Regions from separate parts of the Paenibacillus sp. FSL H8-0548 genome, predicted to be linked through region 2. Evidence: a T-box and tRNA genes for the amino acid it is inferred to sense, from the RefSeq annotation. Region 2 holds a T-box; the other regions hold tRNA genes.
The links. The T-box of region 2 lies ahead of metG (methionine--tRNA ligase). A T-box ahead of a tRNA ligase gene usually reads a tRNA of that ligase, here a tRNA-Met.
Positions count from the first base shown of each region.

Region 1: it has a tRNA-Met gene. The T-box ahead of metG (methionine--tRNA ligase) is inferred to sense a tRNA for this amino acid. The anticodon was not compared.
Region 3: it has a tRNA-Met gene. The T-box ahead of metG (methionine--tRNA ligase) is inferred to sense a tRNA for this amino acid. The anticodon was not compared.

Region 1 covers NZ_CP152049.1:5,033,693-5,039,393, reverse strand. Annotated here, with positions in the region: rRNA gene MHI37_RS21935 (23S ribosomal RNA) at 1-2,605, shown strand, start outside; tRNA gene MHI37_RS21930 (tRNA-Ile) at 2,753-2,829, shown strand; tRNA gene MHI37_RS21925 (tRNA-Asn) at 2,835-2,910, shown strand; tRNA gene MHI37_RS21920 (tRNA-Ser) at 2,916-3,003, shown strand; tRNA gene MHI37_RS21915 (tRNA-Glu) at 3,018-3,092, shown strand; tRNA gene MHI37_RS21910 (tRNA-Met) at 3,109-3,185, shown strand; tRNA gene MHI37_RS21905 (tRNA-Thr) at 3,218-3,293, shown strand; tRNA gene MHI37_RS21900 (tRNA-Thr) at 3,367-3,442, shown strand; tRNA gene MHI37_RS21895 (tRNA-Pro) at 3,451-3,527, shown strand; gene pdaA (delta-lactam-biosynthetic de-N-acetylase) at 3,708-4,463, shown strand; gene MHI37_RS21885 (MFS transporter) at 5,097-5,701, shown strand, end outside.
Region 2 covers NZ_CP152049.1:4,331,159-4,336,859, reverse strand. Annotated here, with positions in the region: gene gerPC (spore germination protein GerPC) at 1-88, opposite strand, end outside; gene MHI37_RS18930 (spore germination protein GerPB) at 128-331, opposite strand; gene MHI37_RS18925 (spore germination protein) at 328-555, opposite strand; gene MHI37_RS18920 (Hsp20/alpha crystallin family protein) at 707-1,132, shown strand; gene MHI37_RS18915 (hypothetical protein) at 1,284-1,484, shown strand; gene MHI37_RS18910 (hypothetical protein) at 1,520-1,744, shown strand; gene MHI37_RS18905 (Fur family transcriptional regulator) at 1,819-2,256, shown strand; gene yidD (membrane protein insertion efficiency factor YidD) at 2,256-2,507, shown strand; T-box leader at 2,578-2,863, shown strand; gene metG (methionine--tRNA ligase) at 2,922-4,919, shown strand; gene MHI37_RS18890 (zinc ABC transporter substrate-binding protein) at 5,102-5,701, shown strand, end outside.
Region 3 covers NZ_CP152049.1:191,114-196,814, reverse strand. Annotated here, with positions in the region: gene ugpC (sn-glycerol-3-phosphate ABC transporter ATP-binding protein UgpC) at 1-337, opposite strand, end outside; gene MHI37_RS00940 (helix-turn-helix domain-containing protein) at 427-1,566, opposite strand; gene MHI37_RS00935 (MraY family glycosyltransferase) at 1,682-2,629, opposite strand; gene ssuE (NADPH-dependent FMN reductase) at 2,915-3,466, shown strand; tRNA gene MHI37_RS00925 (tRNA-Lys) at 3,702-3,777, opposite strand; tRNA gene MHI37_RS00920 (tRNA-Tyr) at 3,796-3,880, opposite strand; tRNA gene MHI37_RS00915 (tRNA-Phe) at 3,919-3,994, opposite strand; tRNA gene MHI37_RS00910 (tRNA-Asp) at 4,011-4,087, opposite strand; tRNA gene MHI37_RS00905 (tRNA-Val) at 4,123-4,198, opposite strand; tRNA gene MHI37_RS00900 (tRNA-Met) at 4,222-4,298, opposite strand; rRNA gene MHI37_RS00895 (23S ribosomal RNA) at 4,451-5,701, opposite strand, start outside.

The sequences.
Region 1 (5,701 bases), 700 kb from region 2:
GGTGTTTGGTAGGCGAAGAGGTCTGGAAAGGCCCGCCAGAGCAGGTAAAAGCCCTGTAACCGAAAGCAAGCACTCTCCGAGACGGATCCTGAGTACGGCGGGACACGAGAAACCCCGTCGGAATCCGGCAGGACCATCTGCCAAGGCTAAATACTCCCTGGTGACCGATAGTGAAGCAGTACCGTGAGGGAAAGGTGAAAAGCACCGCGGAAGCGGAGTGAAAAAGAACCTGAAACCGTGCGCTTACAAAAAGTCAGAGCCCGTTAAATGGGTGATGGCGTGCCTTTTGTAGAATGAACCGGCGAGTTACGATCACGTGCAAGGTTAAGTCGGGAAGACGGAGCCGTAGCGAAAGCGAGTCTGAATAGGGCGAATAAGTACGTGGTCGTAGACCCGAAACCGTGTGATCTACCCCTGTCCAGGGTGAAGGTGCGGTAACACGCACTGGAGGCCCGAACCCACGCACGTTGAAAAGTGCGGGGATGAGGTGGGGGTAGCGGAGAAATTCCAATCGAACTCGGAGATAGCTGGTTCTCCCCGAAATAGCTTTAGGGCTAGCCTCGAGGAATGAGCGTCGTGGAGGTAGAGCACTGATTGGGTGCGGGGCCCGCCAAGGGTTACCAAGTCCAGTCAAACTCCGAATGCCATAGACGTGCTACTCGGGAGTCAGACAGTGAGTGCTAAGATCCATTGTCAAGAGGGAAACAGCCCAGATCATCAGCTAAGGTCCCCAAGTGTGTGTTAAGTGGGAAAGGATGTGGAGTTGCAAAGACAACCAGGATGTTGGCTTAGAAGCAGCCATCATTTAAAGAGTGCGTAATAGCTCACTGGTCGAGTGACTCTGCGCCGAAAATGTAACGGGGCTAAACACACCACCGAAGCTATGACATGTACCTTAGGGTACTTGGGTAGGGGAGCGTTGAATACGGATTGAAGTTGGACCGTGAGGACTGGTGGACTGTATTCAAGTGAGAATGCCGGTATGAGTAACGAAAAGACAAGTGAGAATCTTGTCCGCCGAAAGCCTAAGGGTTCCTGAGGAAGGCTCGTCCTCTCAGGGTAAGTCGGGACCTAACGCGAGGCCGAAAGGCGTAGTGGATGGACAACAGGTTGAAATTCCTGTACCACCGAAGATTGTTTGAGCAATGGGGTGACACAGAAGGGCAGTGACGCGGACTGATGGAATAGTCCGTCTAAGCAGTGAGGCTAGTGTGTAGGCAAATCCGCACACTATTAGGCTGGGCTGTGATGGGGAGCGAAAATTACAGTAGCGAAGGTCATGTACTCCGGCTGTCAAGAAAAGCCTCTAGTGAGATCTAGGTGCCCGTACCGCAAACCGACACAGGTAGGCGAGCAGAGTATGCTAAGGCGCGCGGAAGAACTCTCGTTAAGGAACTCGGCAAAATGACCTCGTAACTTCGGGAGAAGAGGTGCCTCGGTAGGGTGAATAGCCCGAGGGGGCCGCAGTGAAAAGGCCCAAGCGACTGTTTAGCAAAAACACAGGTCTGTGCGAAGCCGTAAGGCGAAGTATACGGGCTGACGCCTGCCCGGTGCTGGAAGGTTAAGGGGAGCGGTTAGGGGTAACCCGAAGCTGTGAACCGAAGCCCCAGTAAACGGCGGCCGTAACTATAACGGTCCTAAGGTAGCGAAATTCCTTGTCAGGTAAATTCTGACCCGCACGAATGGCGTAACGACTTGGGCGCTGTCTCAACGAGAGATCCGGTGAAATTTTAATACCTGTGAAGATGCAGGTTACCCGCGACAAGACGGAAAGACCCCATGGAGCTTTACTGTAACTTGATATTGAACTTTGGTACGATCTGTACAGGATAGGTGGGAGCCTACGAAGCATGAGCGCCAGCTTGTGTGGAGGCACCGTTGGGATACCACCCTGATCGTATCGGAGTTCTAACCTAGAACCGTGAAACCGGTTCGGGGACCGTGTCAGGTGGACAGTTTGACTGGGGCGGTCGCCTCCTAAAATGTAACGGAGGCGCCCAAAGGTTCCCTCAGAATGGTTGGAAATCATTCGCAGAGTGCAAAGGCATAAGGGAGCTTGACTGCGAGACCTACAAGTCGAGCAGGGACGAAAGTCGGGCTTAGTGATCCGGTGGTACCGAATGGAAGGGCCATCGCTCAACGGATAAAAGCTACCCTGGGGATAACAGGCTTATCTCCCCCAAGAGTCCACATCGACGGGGAGGTTTGGCACCTCGATGTCGGCTCATCGCATCCTGGGGCTGAAGTAGGTCCCAAGGGTTGGGCTGTTCGCCCATTAAAGCGGTACGCGAGCTGGGTTCAGAACGTCGTGAGACAGTTCGGTCCCTATCTGTCGCGGGCGCAGGAAATTTGAGAGGAGCTGTCCTTAGTACGAGAGGACCGGGATGGACGTACCGCTGGTGTACCAGTTGTTCCGCCAGGAGCACCGCTGGGTAGCCAAGTACGGACGGGATAAGCGCTGAAAGCATCTAAGCGCGAAGCCCCCCTCAAGATGAGATTTCCCAGTATGTAAGACCCCTTGAAGACGACGAGGTTGATAGGTTCGGGGTGGAAGCACAGCAATGTGTGTAGCTGACGAATACTAATCGGTCGAGGGCTTATCCTAAACACGTTTACTGTGACCCATACATCCGGTAGACAGCAGCAGAACAGGTTTTCAGCAAACCTACCTTTCGTATCCAGTTTTCAGGGCGTAATTTGCCTGTCCTATGCTTAAACAATACATCTTACATAAGATTTATGTTTATGCTTTGGGCCCTTAGCTCAGCTGGTTAGAGCGCACCCCTGATAAGGGTGAGGTCGGTGGTTCGAGTCCACTAGGGCCCACCATATTTTCCCTGATAGCTCAGTTGGTAGAGCACTCGACTGTTAATCGAGTTGTCACAGGTTCGAGTCCTGTTCGGGGAGCCAAGTTTGGAGAGATACCCAAGTGGCTCAAGGGGACCCTCTGCTAAGGGGTTAGACTGCGTAAGTGGTGCGAGGGTTCGAATCCCTCTCTCTCCGTTCTAATTTTTCAAGGCCCGTTGGTCAAGTGGTTAAGACACCTCCCTTTCACGGAGGTAACAGGGGTTCGAGTCCCCTACGGGTCACCATATTTTTTCTTAATGACGCGGGGTGGAGCAGCCCGGTAGCTCGTCGGGCTCATAACCCGAAGGCCGCAGGTTCAAATCCTGCCCCCGCAACCAAATCACCTTTAATGGTGTACAATCATCTATACGCCGTTGTAGCTCAACTGGTAGAGCAACTGACTTGTAATCAGTAGGTTGGGGGTTCAAGTCCTCTCGACGGCACCATTTTTCTTCAGATGTTGTTCGGATTTCCAAACTAACATCGCTAATCACCGTTTATGGTGAACATAATTGATGTGCCGTTGTAGCTCAACTGGTAGAGCAACTGACTTGTAATCAGTAGGTTGGGGGTTCAAGTCCTCTCGACGGCACCATCTTTTCTCGGGACGTAGCTCAGCTTGGTAGAGCACCTGGTTTGGGACCAGGGGGTCGCATGTTCAAATCGTGTCGTCCCGACCATCTTTTAAACTAATGTTTGACACATAAACCGCTATTCTTATTCGTTCATTGAGCGATTGGGAATAGCGGTTTTTTTATGCTGTAATGGGGAAATATATACGCAGCATGTCAATTGCAGGCAATAGAAATCATGAAACAAGGAGGGCTTTACTTTTGAAGCTAAAGATAGGGTTAACTGTGATGCTCGCTTCGATTATTTGGAGCTTAGCGAGTCCTGCTGCTGCATTTGGCCAGCCGGGGGTATATCACTTCGGATTTAAAAAAAGCGTGGAGGGAAGACTGCCTTCGATAGACGAGGAAGGCTTTAAAGACATCATGATGAAGCACGGTGCGTTGTTTCTTGGCAATACGAGTCAAAAGGAGCTTTATCTTACGTTCGATAATGGCTACGAAAACGGCTTTACTTCCCGTATCTTAGATGTGCTGAAGGAGAAAAAGGTTCCTGCTGCTTTTTTTGTTACCGGACATTATGTGAAAGAAGAGCCGGAGTTGCTGAATCGAATGGTTTTAGAAGGTCATATTGTGGGCAATCATTCTTGGAGCCATCCGGATATGTCTCAGCTGTCAGAGGGAAGCATCAAAACGGAGCTCGACAAGGTGAAAACGCAGGTTGAGGTTTTGACAGGTCAGAAGGAAATGAAATATTTGCGGCCGCCAAGAGGCATTTTTAATGAAAAGGTACTCGCAGCGAGCAAGCAATTTGGCTATATCAATGTATTTTGGTCCGTTGCCTATAAGGATTGGGATGTGAATGCACAAAGAGGCTCCCAGCATGCCTACAGAGAGGTTATAAAGCAGCTGCATCCTGGTGCTATCATATTGCTGCACTCCGTCTCAAAGGACAATACAGAGGCTCTCGGCAGTATTATAGACGAGGCGCGCCGCCAAGGCTATGAATTTAAAAGCTTGGATGAGCTAGTCGTCAGCAATCCATAAGAGTAGTGTTGTACTAAAGCCTTGACCTCACTGCAGAGTTAAGGCTTTTTTGCAGCTTCACTTGGAAAGAATAGATGTGAGCGATATTGATTCAATACTCAGAAATCATGTTAATATTAGGTAAGGATGTCCAAAAAATTAGGAAATGCTGTCTAATTAATAGAACATAAAACCAAATGCGTGCTTGATGAATGCAGAGCTTTATGCGTACTAGCCCTTACAATACACTTTCGGTGTAGTGGGCTAGGAAACAGGGAGGCTGCATTGTACTTTATGCAACGAAACGGGTAATACTCGATTCGAGCTTATCGAACACTGCACTTTTTACAACGGATTTCCGATTTTTCTCGCATATTCGCTCGTTTGAGCTCTATTCTACTGCATAATTACATTGTAGCTGGACGAATCTGCTTTCATGTGAGGTTTCTGTTGCAAAAAGTACATTGTAGGCCGGGACGTGGGGTATCGTCTGAAACGGAAAACCGTATCGTTCTGCGTCACCATAGATGAATGTGAGAGGCTGCAGGCTGGAGCGTATCCATGGATGTCCGAAATATGACTATAGGATTGTAAAATACTGCTTATGAGGTTGAGCTATTAATAGAAAATAAGCTTAGTATAAGGGGTCTTTAGATGAAAAATTTGGCTTTGCTGCGTAATCCCAAGCAGCGGAAATTGTTATTTAGTGCCGGTCTTAGCTGGATGTTCGATGCTATGGAGGTCGGCATGATTTCTTTTATCGTTGCGGCATTAGCTGTTGAATGGCAGCTTGGCGCACAGCAGGTTGGCTTGCTGATGGCTATTAACTCCATTGGTATGGCTGTAGGGGCTGCAATATCTGGGCTGCTTGCGGATCGTTATGGGCGTAGAGCGATATTGCTCTGGACGCTGCTTATATTTTCGATTGCAAGCGGTCTATCGGCTCTGGCAACGGGTTTTATCGTCCTCTGTGTATTGAGGTTTGTTGCGGGCTTTGGGCTCGGAGGCGAGCTGCCAGTCGCTTCAACGCTGGTATCAGAATCGGTACCGATAAAGGAGCGAGGTCGCGCAGTTGTGCTGCTGGAGAGCTTTTGGGCTATCGGCTGGATCGTCGCAGCGCTAATTGCCTATTTCATCATTCCGGAATATGGATGGAGGATGGCTTTTGCAATTGGGGCTGTGCCCGCGTTTTTTGCTTTGTATTTGAGAAGAGCACTTAAAGACTCGCCTAGCTTTGAAGCTCAGAAGGGGAGCAGGCT
Region 2 (5,701 bases):
CTTCAAGCTGCTCTTGCTGCTCTTTGAGCTTATGTTGTACTTCAAGCGACCACGTCTGCCAAGGGGAAAGTGGGTTTTGCTGCTGCATATGACTGCCCTCCTTCTTGTAATCGGAGCATGAGCCCCTTTAGGTGGGATTTGGCAGAGGGACGAAGGAAAGTGGATTTTCTTCGCCAAGCTGAGGCGCGGGACCTGCAAACCCACCAGTATTATACAGCTGAGAAAGCGAACGAATCGATCCGGCGCTGCCGACTTGAAGCACTGAACTATTGGCGACACTATCTACTCGAAGCTGATGAATGGTAATTTGCTGATGAATCGTTATATTCATATCGCACTCACATCATTATTCGAGCTATCCTGAACGTCCGGATCAATGGAGTTTGTAGCACTGACAGCATTATTAGAATTGGTTAAGCTGCCTGTTAGGAATGAGCCAGACCCTGCATACGTTTTGGAAGTGCTGTTCGGAGAAATCTCAAGCGCATCACCGAACTGTACGATGGATCCAGAGCCAGTGCTAACTATTTTGACAAAACCTACGACTGCTGGCATAAGCATCCTCCTTCTTTATGAGCTTTTTTGTGGATTGGTTGTGCGTAACATATCTTATGCTGCATTCGCCCAGAGGTTCCCGGTAGAGAAGTATCCAGCTTGAGGCTAGGCGCATATGTTGGTAGGAGTGCTGGAAGGCAGGTGTTTGCTTGTGGCATCCAAATGGGATGATATGGAAAAATGGATGGAGAGGCAGCAGCTGCCGAAAGGCTTTGAGCTGCTGCGTGAGCCGGATTGGGTAGAGCAATATGTGCGTAAAATGATGACTAAAGCGCTGCCTGAAGCAGCAGGCGTGATGATTGGAGGAGGCTCAGCCACCTTTTCGGAGACTCGCCATTTTATTCATGTGAAAATAAATTTACCGAAGGGCTTTGAGAAAGAGCAGCTACGATTATTTGTTCGTGAGGATCGGCTGCGGCTTGAAGGTTTGCCGGGAGGTAAAATAGAGACAATCAAGTTGCCGAAGCTGGTGAAGCCGCGTGTGAGCAAAACACTTGTGAAGGACAACGTTTTACAGGTGAAGCTTCAGAAAAGACCCACCAATCGTACATTCCATGAGGCGATTGTGCGATGGTAATGCTGCCTGTTTCTTACTGAGAGCACATAATCGGAAGGTATGTGCTTTTTTTGTCACGAAATCGACAGGGATTGCTGCTGGCAAATAGCTCCGCAATCCCTTATAATGTCTAGTGAACATATACATATTTGTTAAAAAGGGAGTGTGTTCGGTGTCACTAGTCGATGTAAGCAGTGTTTCTGCTTCGTTATTCATACTCGGTATCGTGTTTATCTTGCTTATTTTCGGATTGCTCAGCTTTGGGATTTTGCGCATGTTTCAGCAAAAATTTCGTGCAGGCTGGTTTTCCTTCGCCGGTGCGATCATCAGCTTCGTCGTTTTTATGGTCATACTAAACAAATGGTATCTATAGTATTTTTATAGCTGCACACAACCGGAGGTATTCGCTTGACCTGGACAATCATATGGTTTTTCGTTAATATGCTGTTTGTTGTTTCTGTTATAACCTATATGTTTATGCACCGCTCTTACATGGAAACGAGGAGACAATCGAGCGATAAAGGGCTTATTACGCGGCTAAATAATCGCCGAAAGCTTATTGGCGTACTCAGTATCGTGTTGTTCGTAGCTATGTCAGCCAGCTTTATGATCAACATGAAATTAAATGGTTAAGCAGCTCTCATTGACGAGAGCTTTTTTTTTCGTCATTATGGAGATAGACAATTTTTAGTTCGGAGGTTCGACATATGCATACAATGGAAGACATTATACGACGCATGTCAAGTCAAGGCTTACGAATTACAGATCAGAGGAAGACGCTTGCAAAGCTATTCTCGGAGACACAGGGCTACCTTGCTCCTAAGGAAGTCTATGAATATATGGGAAAATCTTACACAGGTCTAAGCTTTGATACGGTTTATCGCAATTTACGAGTGATGGAAGAGCTGGGCGTGCTGGAGCAGGTTATTTTTGAGGATGGCGGCAAGTTTAAGCTTCATTGCAAAGAGAACGATCACCATCACCATATGATTTGCTTGCAATGCGGAAAAACCTATCCGATTATTTTTTGTCCGATGGAGCAAACGTTGGTTCCGGAGGATTTCAAAGTCGTTAAGCACAAATTCGAGGTGTTCGGCTATTGCAAGGAATGCGTGCAGGATGAGCCGGCGGCAAGCAAGGCCTAATGTCTAACAAGCGAGTCATGCGAAGAGTAACGCAAGCGCCGATCCATTTTTATCGCAAAGTGATATCGCCCTTGATCCCGCCTTCCTGTCGCTTCTATCCAACCTGCTCGATGTACGCTCTGGAAGCAATCGAGAAGCATGGTGCTGCCAAAGGAACATGGCTAGCGGCTAAACGAATTGCACGCTGTCATCCTTTTAATGCGGGGGGCTATGATCCCGTTCCGCCTGTATCAGGTGGCAAGACAGAATGACCTTGACAGAAGCACCATTATTTCGGTATATTTTGATTTATACAGGGTAAACTGATTACTAAATTTCACCATATTTCCGAGGAACGGATAAGTACAATAGGATGCCTTTTACAGAGAGCCGGGATAGTTGCTGGAAGCCGGTAAAGGACACGATTGGAAAATGGTCCGGGAGGATTCGCTTTCAAGCTGCAGCTTGTGGAACAAAGCTGAGTAAGGGAGCGACGCTTTGCTAGCGTTAACGGCATAGCCGCCATGAAGGCGGCACACGAAGCTTTCTCGAAGAGTCGATTTCACCTGGGCGTCTTCGCGATTGAAATTTGGGTGGTACCGCGTGAGTTACAACTCTCGTCCCATGATGGACGGGAGTTTTTTGCGTTTTTTTACTGTAAAAAAGTTGAAATAGGGGGAGTTCCAATGACGAAGAAAAATACGTTTTATATTACAACGCCTATTTATTATCCGAGTGATAAGCTGCATATCGGTCACGCCTATACGACTGTGGCAGGGGATGCGATGGCGCGCTATAAGCGCCTACGCGGCTACGATGTATGGTATTTGACAGGAACAGATGAGCATGGCCAGAAGATTGAGCGCAGAGCGAAGGAAAAGGATCAATCACCGCAGCAGTTTATTGACGATATCGTCGTAGGAATTAAGGACCTGTGGGCAAAGCTGGAGGTTTCCAATGATGATTTCATTCGGACGACCGAGGATCGCCATAAACGGATTGTTGAAAAAATATTTGCCCAGTTTATGGCGCAGGATGACATTTACAAGAGCAGCTATGAGGGCTGGTATTGTACGCCTTGTGAATCCTTTTTCCTAGAGCGTCAGCTTGTAGATGGCAAATGTCCGGACTGTGGCAGGCCCGTCGAGCTGGTGAAGGAGGAAAGCTACTTCTTCCGCATGAGCAAATACGCAGATCGTCTGCTGCAATATTATGAAGATCACCCGGACTTTATTCAGCCGGAATCACGCAAGAACGAAATGATCAATAATTTCATTAAACCAGGACTTGAGGATTTGGCTGTATCTCGTACGACATTTGATTGGGGCATTAAGGTGCCGGGCGATCCGAAGCATGTTATATATGTATGGATTGATGCATTGTCCAACTATATTACAGCACTCGGTTATGGCAATGAAGGCGAAGATAAAAAATTCCAAGATTTCTGGCCTGCCGATGTTCATTTGGTAGGGAAGGAGATTGTAAGGTTCCATACGATTTATTGGCCGATCATGTTAATGGCGCTAGACCTTCCGCTTCCTAAAAAAGTATTTGCGCACGGCTGGCTATTGACGAAGGAAGGTAAAATGTCGAAATCAAAAGGCACGGTCGTGGATCCGGTTATGCTGATTGAGCGTTATGGCCTTGATTCACTTCGCTACTATTTATTGAGAGAAGTGCCATTCGGTTCAGATGGGGCGTTTACGCCTGAAAACTTTATCGAGCGGATTAACTTTGATCTAGCCAACGATCTTGGCAATCTGCTAAATCGGACGGTCGCTATGATCGATAAATATTTTGATGGCGAAATTCCGACTTTTGCAGGAAGTGTCACCGCATTCGATGATTCGCTGCAGAAGCTTGCTGGCGAAACGATTTCGCAGGTGGAAGCAGCGCTGGAGAATATGGAGTTTTCGGTGGCGCTTGCTGCTCTGTGGCAATTAGTAAGCCGCACGAACAAATATATCGATGAAACACAGCCGTGGACACTAGCTAAGGATGAATCAAAAAGTGGAGAGCTTGCATCCGTGATGTATCATTTGGCTGAATCGCTGCGTATCGTCTCGATCTTGTTGCAGCCATTCTTGACGCATTCACCGCGCGAAATGTGGAAGCAGCTCGGTCTTGAGCCAGGTGAGCTGACATCATGGGAGAGCACAAAACAATTTGGATCACTGCCAGGCGGCACCAAGGTAAGCAAAGGGAACCCGATATTCCCGCGTCTTGACACTGCAGAAGAAGCTGCCTTCATTGCTGCAGCGATGAGTGGCGGTGTGAAGCAGGAGGCAGCTGAGCAGGCTGCAGATACAGCATCAGGGAATGCTGTATCTGCAGAACAGCAGACGCCAGTGGAGGCAAAGGCAGAGATTGCAATTGATGATTTTGCCAAGGTCGAGCTTCGCGTGGCGCAGGTGATTGCCGCAGAGCCAGTTCACAAAGGCGATAAGCTGCTTAAGCTTCAGCTTGATCTTGGTTATGAGCAGCGTCAGGTTGTCTCAGGCATCGCTAAGTTTTATACGCCAGAGCAAATGGTAGGCCGGAAGGTTATTTGTGTAACGAACCTTAAGCCGGTTAAGCTGCGCGGTGAATGGTCGCAGGGAATGATTCTTGCGGCGTCGCACGGCGACCAATTAACACTCGCTACCGTCCCAGATGATATGCCAAATGGTGCAGCTGTAAAATAAAAGTCAGCAAAAATTCAAATAGGAATGAATAAACGATGCTCTGGAAGCCATACCACTTCCGGGGCGTCTTTATTTTTGTTGTTTGATAGGGTTGACAGTCTGTTTCTTTAAGTCGTATAATACAAAACGTAATAATAACGATTACGATAAAGACTTAGAGTAGAGAATGGAGAGAAACTTAAATGAAAGATCTGAACTTTTCCAAACGATTTATATCGCTTAGCCTGCTATTAACTGCAATGCTTCTGTTTGCAGCAGCTTGTGGGAATAACGCGAACGGCGGCGCATCCTCTTCGGATGCTGTGAATACATCGAATAATACTGCTGCATCGGATCAATCGAAGGAAAACCAAATTAGCATCGTTACCAGCTTTTATCCGCTTTATTTTCTCGCATCGGAGATCGGTGGAGACCATGTGAATGTTGATAATTTAGTAGCTGCAGGCGTGGAGCCGCATGATTGGACACCTAAGAGTCGCGATTTAAGCACTGCGTCAAAGGCTCAGTTGTTCTTGTATCATGGTGCAGGACTTGAAGGCTGGGTAGAAGGCTTTCTTAAGGGGCTGTCTAAAGACAGCACAGTGATAACAAAAGAAATTAGTGATGGCATTTCGTTAATTGAAGGCTCAGAGGATGAGCATGAGCATACGGATGCGGAAGAACACGAGCACGAGCATGAGGATGACCATGCTGATGAAGAGGCTCATGATGAGGAGCATGACCACGGCGCAGTAGATCCACATACGTGGGTGAGTCCAAAATCAGCATTGAAACTGGCGGAG
Region 3 (5,701 bases), 3.2 Mb from region 2:
CGATGTCTGCTTTTTTGAATTTACGAAGTTTAAGGCCGAAAGCCATGTTTTGATAAACGTTCATATGTGGGTACAAAGCGTACGATTGGAATACCATCGCGATATCACGGTCTTTAGGAGCAACGTCGTTCACAAGGCGATCGCCGATGAACAATTTGCCTTCGGAAATTTCTTCAAGGCCTGCAATCATACGAAGAGTTGTCGATTTACCGCAACCAGATGGTCCGACCAATACGAGAAACTCTTTGTCTTTAATATCTAAGTTAACGTCAGTAACCGATGCTTTGTCAGTACCCGGGTATTTTTTGTAAATGCCTTCTAAACGTACGCCTGCCATGATAATTTTCCCCCTAGAAAGAAATTTCGTTATGCCTATATCTTATCCCACACAGAAGCTTGTGACTATGCACAAACTTTACAAAAAAACTAATTTCTTTTCGTCACTTTGTACAATAGTAATATGATTTTGACCAGTACTGCATCTCTAAACTGACGAACATCCAATCCAGTCTCTTGTTTAAGCTTGTCTAATCGATATAACAGCGTATTACGATGAATGTATAATTTCTTTGCCGTCTCGCTAACATTGCAATCCAGCGTAAAGAAGGTTTCTAATGTGCTGAGCATTTCCGATTCCACGAACAAATCCGCTCGTTTAAGCGACTGCTCGAGGTATTTGGATCGCTGCACCTCTGGAATGGCATTTAATAATCGCTCCAGCTGCAGCATCCACGGTAAATGGATATTGGTTCCGATATGAAACTTACGGCCTAAATTAACCGTTTCACGCAGCAGCATCGTCGTTTCAAGCATTCCTTTAGCCGGTGTTGTTGGATGAGCAACCGCTAGATGGCATTCTCCAATCCATTCACTGGCTAACATCTCATGCAATCCGAAGCCTATAGAAGCTAAGCTTTCCTCAAGCGTCTCTTCCTCAAGTTCCTCGAATGCATCCGAATCCTCATCCTTCAACAACGATATCGATCCCCAAATCAACCATTCCTGAGTCTTCAGCGGAATAAGCAGCACATCATCCGACATAAATGAGCGGAGAAGCTTCTCAAGCTCTGAGTATGTCGCTTGCTTAGTGCCATGCTGCTCGGTGACAAGCAGGAATGGAATCATTTCATTGAACAAACGGCTGCCCGCCGTCAAATGATCCGGTAAGGAATAGACAGGCTCATCGGACTCCAACTGCTTCTGAATCCACTCCCCAAGCTTTAGGGCATGTCTCTCTGTTTCGGAGAGCGTCGATAATTTGTTTTCCTTAGCGCCAGCATGAAGCTGCAGCGTCCAGCTTATCAATTCTTTTTCAGTCTCATTAAGCGATTTGCTTTCAATTTCCAATACGTCTACTTCATATTCATTGAATGAAATAATAATCCATGTATTTCCTTCTTTTTCTACCCTTTGGCCTTCCATAGGAGACGCTGTTGTATGTTCGCCTAGCCATACCTTTTCGGCAGTGCTGACTAACTCACTCCACTCCGCTATTGATTTCGAAACAGCATGTACCGGACAATTCAAAATGTGCTGCAGTGGCTTCAACCAGTCTGTCTTGCTCATTTCTCTATCTCCAATCTCCTCAAGCGTCAGCGGTTGAATAAGTTAAAAAGCTTATTTCCACTTCTAAGATGAATAACGCTTTTTCTCGTCATTGTACCACATGCGACCATCGAATTCAGCTTATCACTAGTAAAAGAATGATCGACAGCAGCGCAAACAAAGCGGCAATGAGGTATAGAAACGATACCGTTTGTACTTGACTCAAACCCCATTTCATCAATATATGATGTGTGTGCAGCTTGTCTGCTCGGTGCAGGCTCTTCCCGCTGATTAATCTGCGCAGCATCACATAAGCTGTATCGAATATAGGCAGCCCAAGTGCAAGCAGCGGAACAAGCAGTGAAATAAACGTAGCTCTTTTGGATGTTCCAGCTACTGCAATAACGGCCAGCGTAAAGCCTAAAAAGGTCGCACCAGCATCTCCCATAAAAATTCGCGCCGGATAAAAATTATGTACCAGGAATCCAAAAGAAACACCTGCTACAATAACCGCAAGAATGGCTGTGCTGGATTGTCCTTTAATCAGCGCTAAAGTTAATAGCGTAAGCGCGGAAAGCGTACAAACTCCTGATGCGAGCCCATCCACCCCGTCTATAAAATTGATCATATTAATTAACCCAAACACCCATAGCATCGTCGTAAGCCACGAGAACCAGTCTGGAAACCAAATAAACTGATTTGTAACCGGATTTGTTATTCCTGCGATACTAATATGAAACATACTCGGTATAGAAGCAGTCGCGATATAAAGAATGAGGCGAGGCCACACAGGAAAATCCTTTCCCTTCGCCTTTGTGCCGTCATCTATTAGCCCGATAATGACGAGTACCGTCCCTCCCGTCACTATCGTCCAAGTCAAAGGTGTGAACCCGATAAAAATAAACATCGTAATGACACAGCCAACAAAAATAGCCGCTCCTCCCATTAGAGGTATCGGCTCATTATGAATTTTTCTATGATTGGGACGATCTACAAAACCAAGGTGCAAAGCAAGCATCCGAAGCGGTGGCACACTTGCAAATACAATCGCAAAGCTGATTAATGCTGCTAAACCGTATACCATTGCAGCTACCCCTTTTTGTATATTTTTCTGTATGTATACATTGTTCCCTTAAATCGATAAAATACAAGGTGAAACGGCTATCGCCGTCCTTTGGTGGCACCAGCGCCTTTCATTCCCAGAAATATAGGAAAGTATGAAGAAATGTCATACTTTCCTATATTTCAAGAAACGATCAAAACCCGTTTGACCAAAATGCCCTATTTATGGTAGGATTTAATCAAAGTTTATTTATCGGAATAATGTATATTTAAACTACTATTTAAATGTGAAAGAGGAGTGCTGCACATGACCAAAATCGTTATCATCTCAGGTAGTCCGAACGCTTCATCACGCCTAAATGGAATTACACAATATGTAGAGCAGCAATTAATAGAGAAGGCTCATTCCGTCAATGTCATTACCGTCGTCGCTTTACCAGCGGAAGATCTCATTCATGCACAATTTGGCAGTCCAGCAATTGTAGAAGCTAATAAGTTAGTCGAAGAAGCGGATGCAGTCATTATTGCTAGCCCTGTCTACAAAGCCTCCTTTACAGGCGTATTGAAAACATTTTTGGATTTGCTTCCGCAAAAAGGGCTTGATGGCAAAATTATTGCTCCTCTATTTATTGGCGGTACAATTGCCCATTTGTTATCCATCGATTATTCCCTTAAACCGGTACTGGCATCCATGGGTGCTAAACTATTCGTTAGCGGCGTTTATGCTGTAGATTCTCAAATTAATCGTACACAGGAGCCGAACGAAGCGCCCGTATTTGAATTAAGCGAGGACCTCACATTCCGACTATCAGAAACAGTTAACGAGCTTATAAGCGAGCTTTCACTCCGAGCAAAATAATTTTAAACAAGGTGAAACGGCTGTCGCCGTCCTTTGGCGGCCCCAGCGCGTTTCATTCCCAGAAATATAGAGTTAGTATGGAGAAATGATATGCTTTCCTATATTTTAAAGAAAAGGAGCGATCTCCATAAGGCATAATGCCTTATGGAGATCGCTCCTTTTTTGAAGCCTATAAAATCAAAAAAACCGAAGATCACTAGATCATCAGCTACAATTACATATTATATTCAAAAAATGGTGAGCCATGTAGGATTCGAACCTACGACACCCTGATTAAAAGTCAGGTGCTCTACCAACTGAGCTAATGGCTCTTGATGTAAAAAAGGAAATGGTGGAGGATGATGGATTCGAACCACCGAACTCAGAGAGAGCAGATTTACAGTCTGCCGTGTTTAGCCACTTCACTAATCCTCCATACTATTACTTATTTTCCGTCGCAACGAAAAATAAAGTGGTGGCTCGGGACGGAATCGAACCGCCGACACGAGGATTTTCAGTCCTCTGCTCTACCGACTGAGCTACCGAGCCTTACTTTAAAGAAAAATGGCGGAGCTGACGGGATTCGAACCCGCGGTCTCCTGCGTGACAGGCAGGCATGTTGGGCCACTACACCACAGCTCCAAGTGGATTCGGTTAAATACCGAATAAGTAAATAATGGTGGAGGATGACGGGATCGAACCGCCGACCCTCTGCTTGTAAGGCAGATGCTCTCCCAGCTGAGCTAATCCTCCAGATATTTCACTAAAAAAGGTAATGGTAGCGGCGAAGGGGATCGAACCCCCGACCTCACGGGTATGAACCGTACGCTCTAGCCAGCTGAGCTACACCGCCACGCTTGTCCCCCGAATAGTTGTCGTTTGCAGCGTTCGGGGACGCTAGCAAAGTCAGAACATTACGCCCTGAAAACTGGATACGAAAGTTAGGTTTGCTGAAAACCTGTTCTGCTGCTGTCTACTGGATGTATGGGTCACAGTAAACGTGTTTAGGATAAGCCCTCGACCGATTAGTATTCGTCAGCTACACACATTGCTGTGCTTCCACCCCGAACCTATCAACCTCGTCGTCTTCAAGGGGTCTTACATACTGGGAAATCTCATCTTGAGGGGGGCTTCGCGCTTAGATGCTTTCAGCGCTTATCCCGTCCGTACTTGGCTACCCAGCGGTGCTCCTGGCGGAACAACTGGTACACCAGCGGTACGTCCATCCCGGTCCTCTCGTACTAAGGACAGCTCCTCTCAAATTTCCTGCGCCCGCGACAGATAGGGACCGAACTGTCTCACGACGTTCTGAACCCAGCTCGCGTACCGCTTTAATGGGCGAACAGCCCAACCCTTGGGACCTACTTCAGCCCCAGGATGCGATGAGCCGACATCGAGGTGCCAAACCTCCCCGTCGATGTGGACTCTTGGGGGAGATAAGCCTGTTATCCCCAGGGTAGCTTTTATCCGTTGAGCGATGGCCCTTCCATTCGGTACCACCGGATCACTAAGCCCGACTTTCGTCCCTGCTCGACTTGTAGGTCTCGCAGTCAAGCTCCCTTATGCCTTTGCACTCTGCGAATGATTTCCAACCATTCTGAGGGAACCTTTGGGCGCCTCCGTTACATTTTAGGAGGCGACCGCCCCAGTCAAACTGTCCACCTGACACGGTCCCCGAACCGGTTTCACGGTTCTAGGTTAGAACTCCGATACGATCAGGGTGGTATCCCAACGGTGCCTCCACACAAGCTGGCGCTCATGCTTCGTAGGCTCCCACCTATCCTGTACAGATCGTACCAAAGTTCAATATCAAGTTACAGTAAAGCTCCATGGGGTCTTTCCGTCTTGTCGCGGGTAACCTGCATCTTCACAGGTATTAAAATTTCACCGGATCTCTCGTTGAGACAGCGCCCAAGTCGTTACGCCATTCGTGCGGGTCAGAATTTACCTGACAAGGAATTTCGCTACCTTAGGACCGTTATAGTTACGGCCGCCGTTTACTGGGGCTTCGGTTCACAGCTTCGGGTTACCCCTAACCGCTCCCCTTAACCTTCCAGCACCGGGCAGGCGTCAGCCCGTATACTTCGCCTTACGGCTTCGCACAGACCTGTGTTTTTGCTAAACAGTCGCTTGGGCCTTTTCACTGCGGCCCCCTCGGGCTATTCACCCTACCGAGGCACCTCTTCTCCCGAAGTTACGAGGTCATTTTGCCGAGTTCCTTAACGAGAGTTCTTCCGCGCGCCTTAGCATACTCTG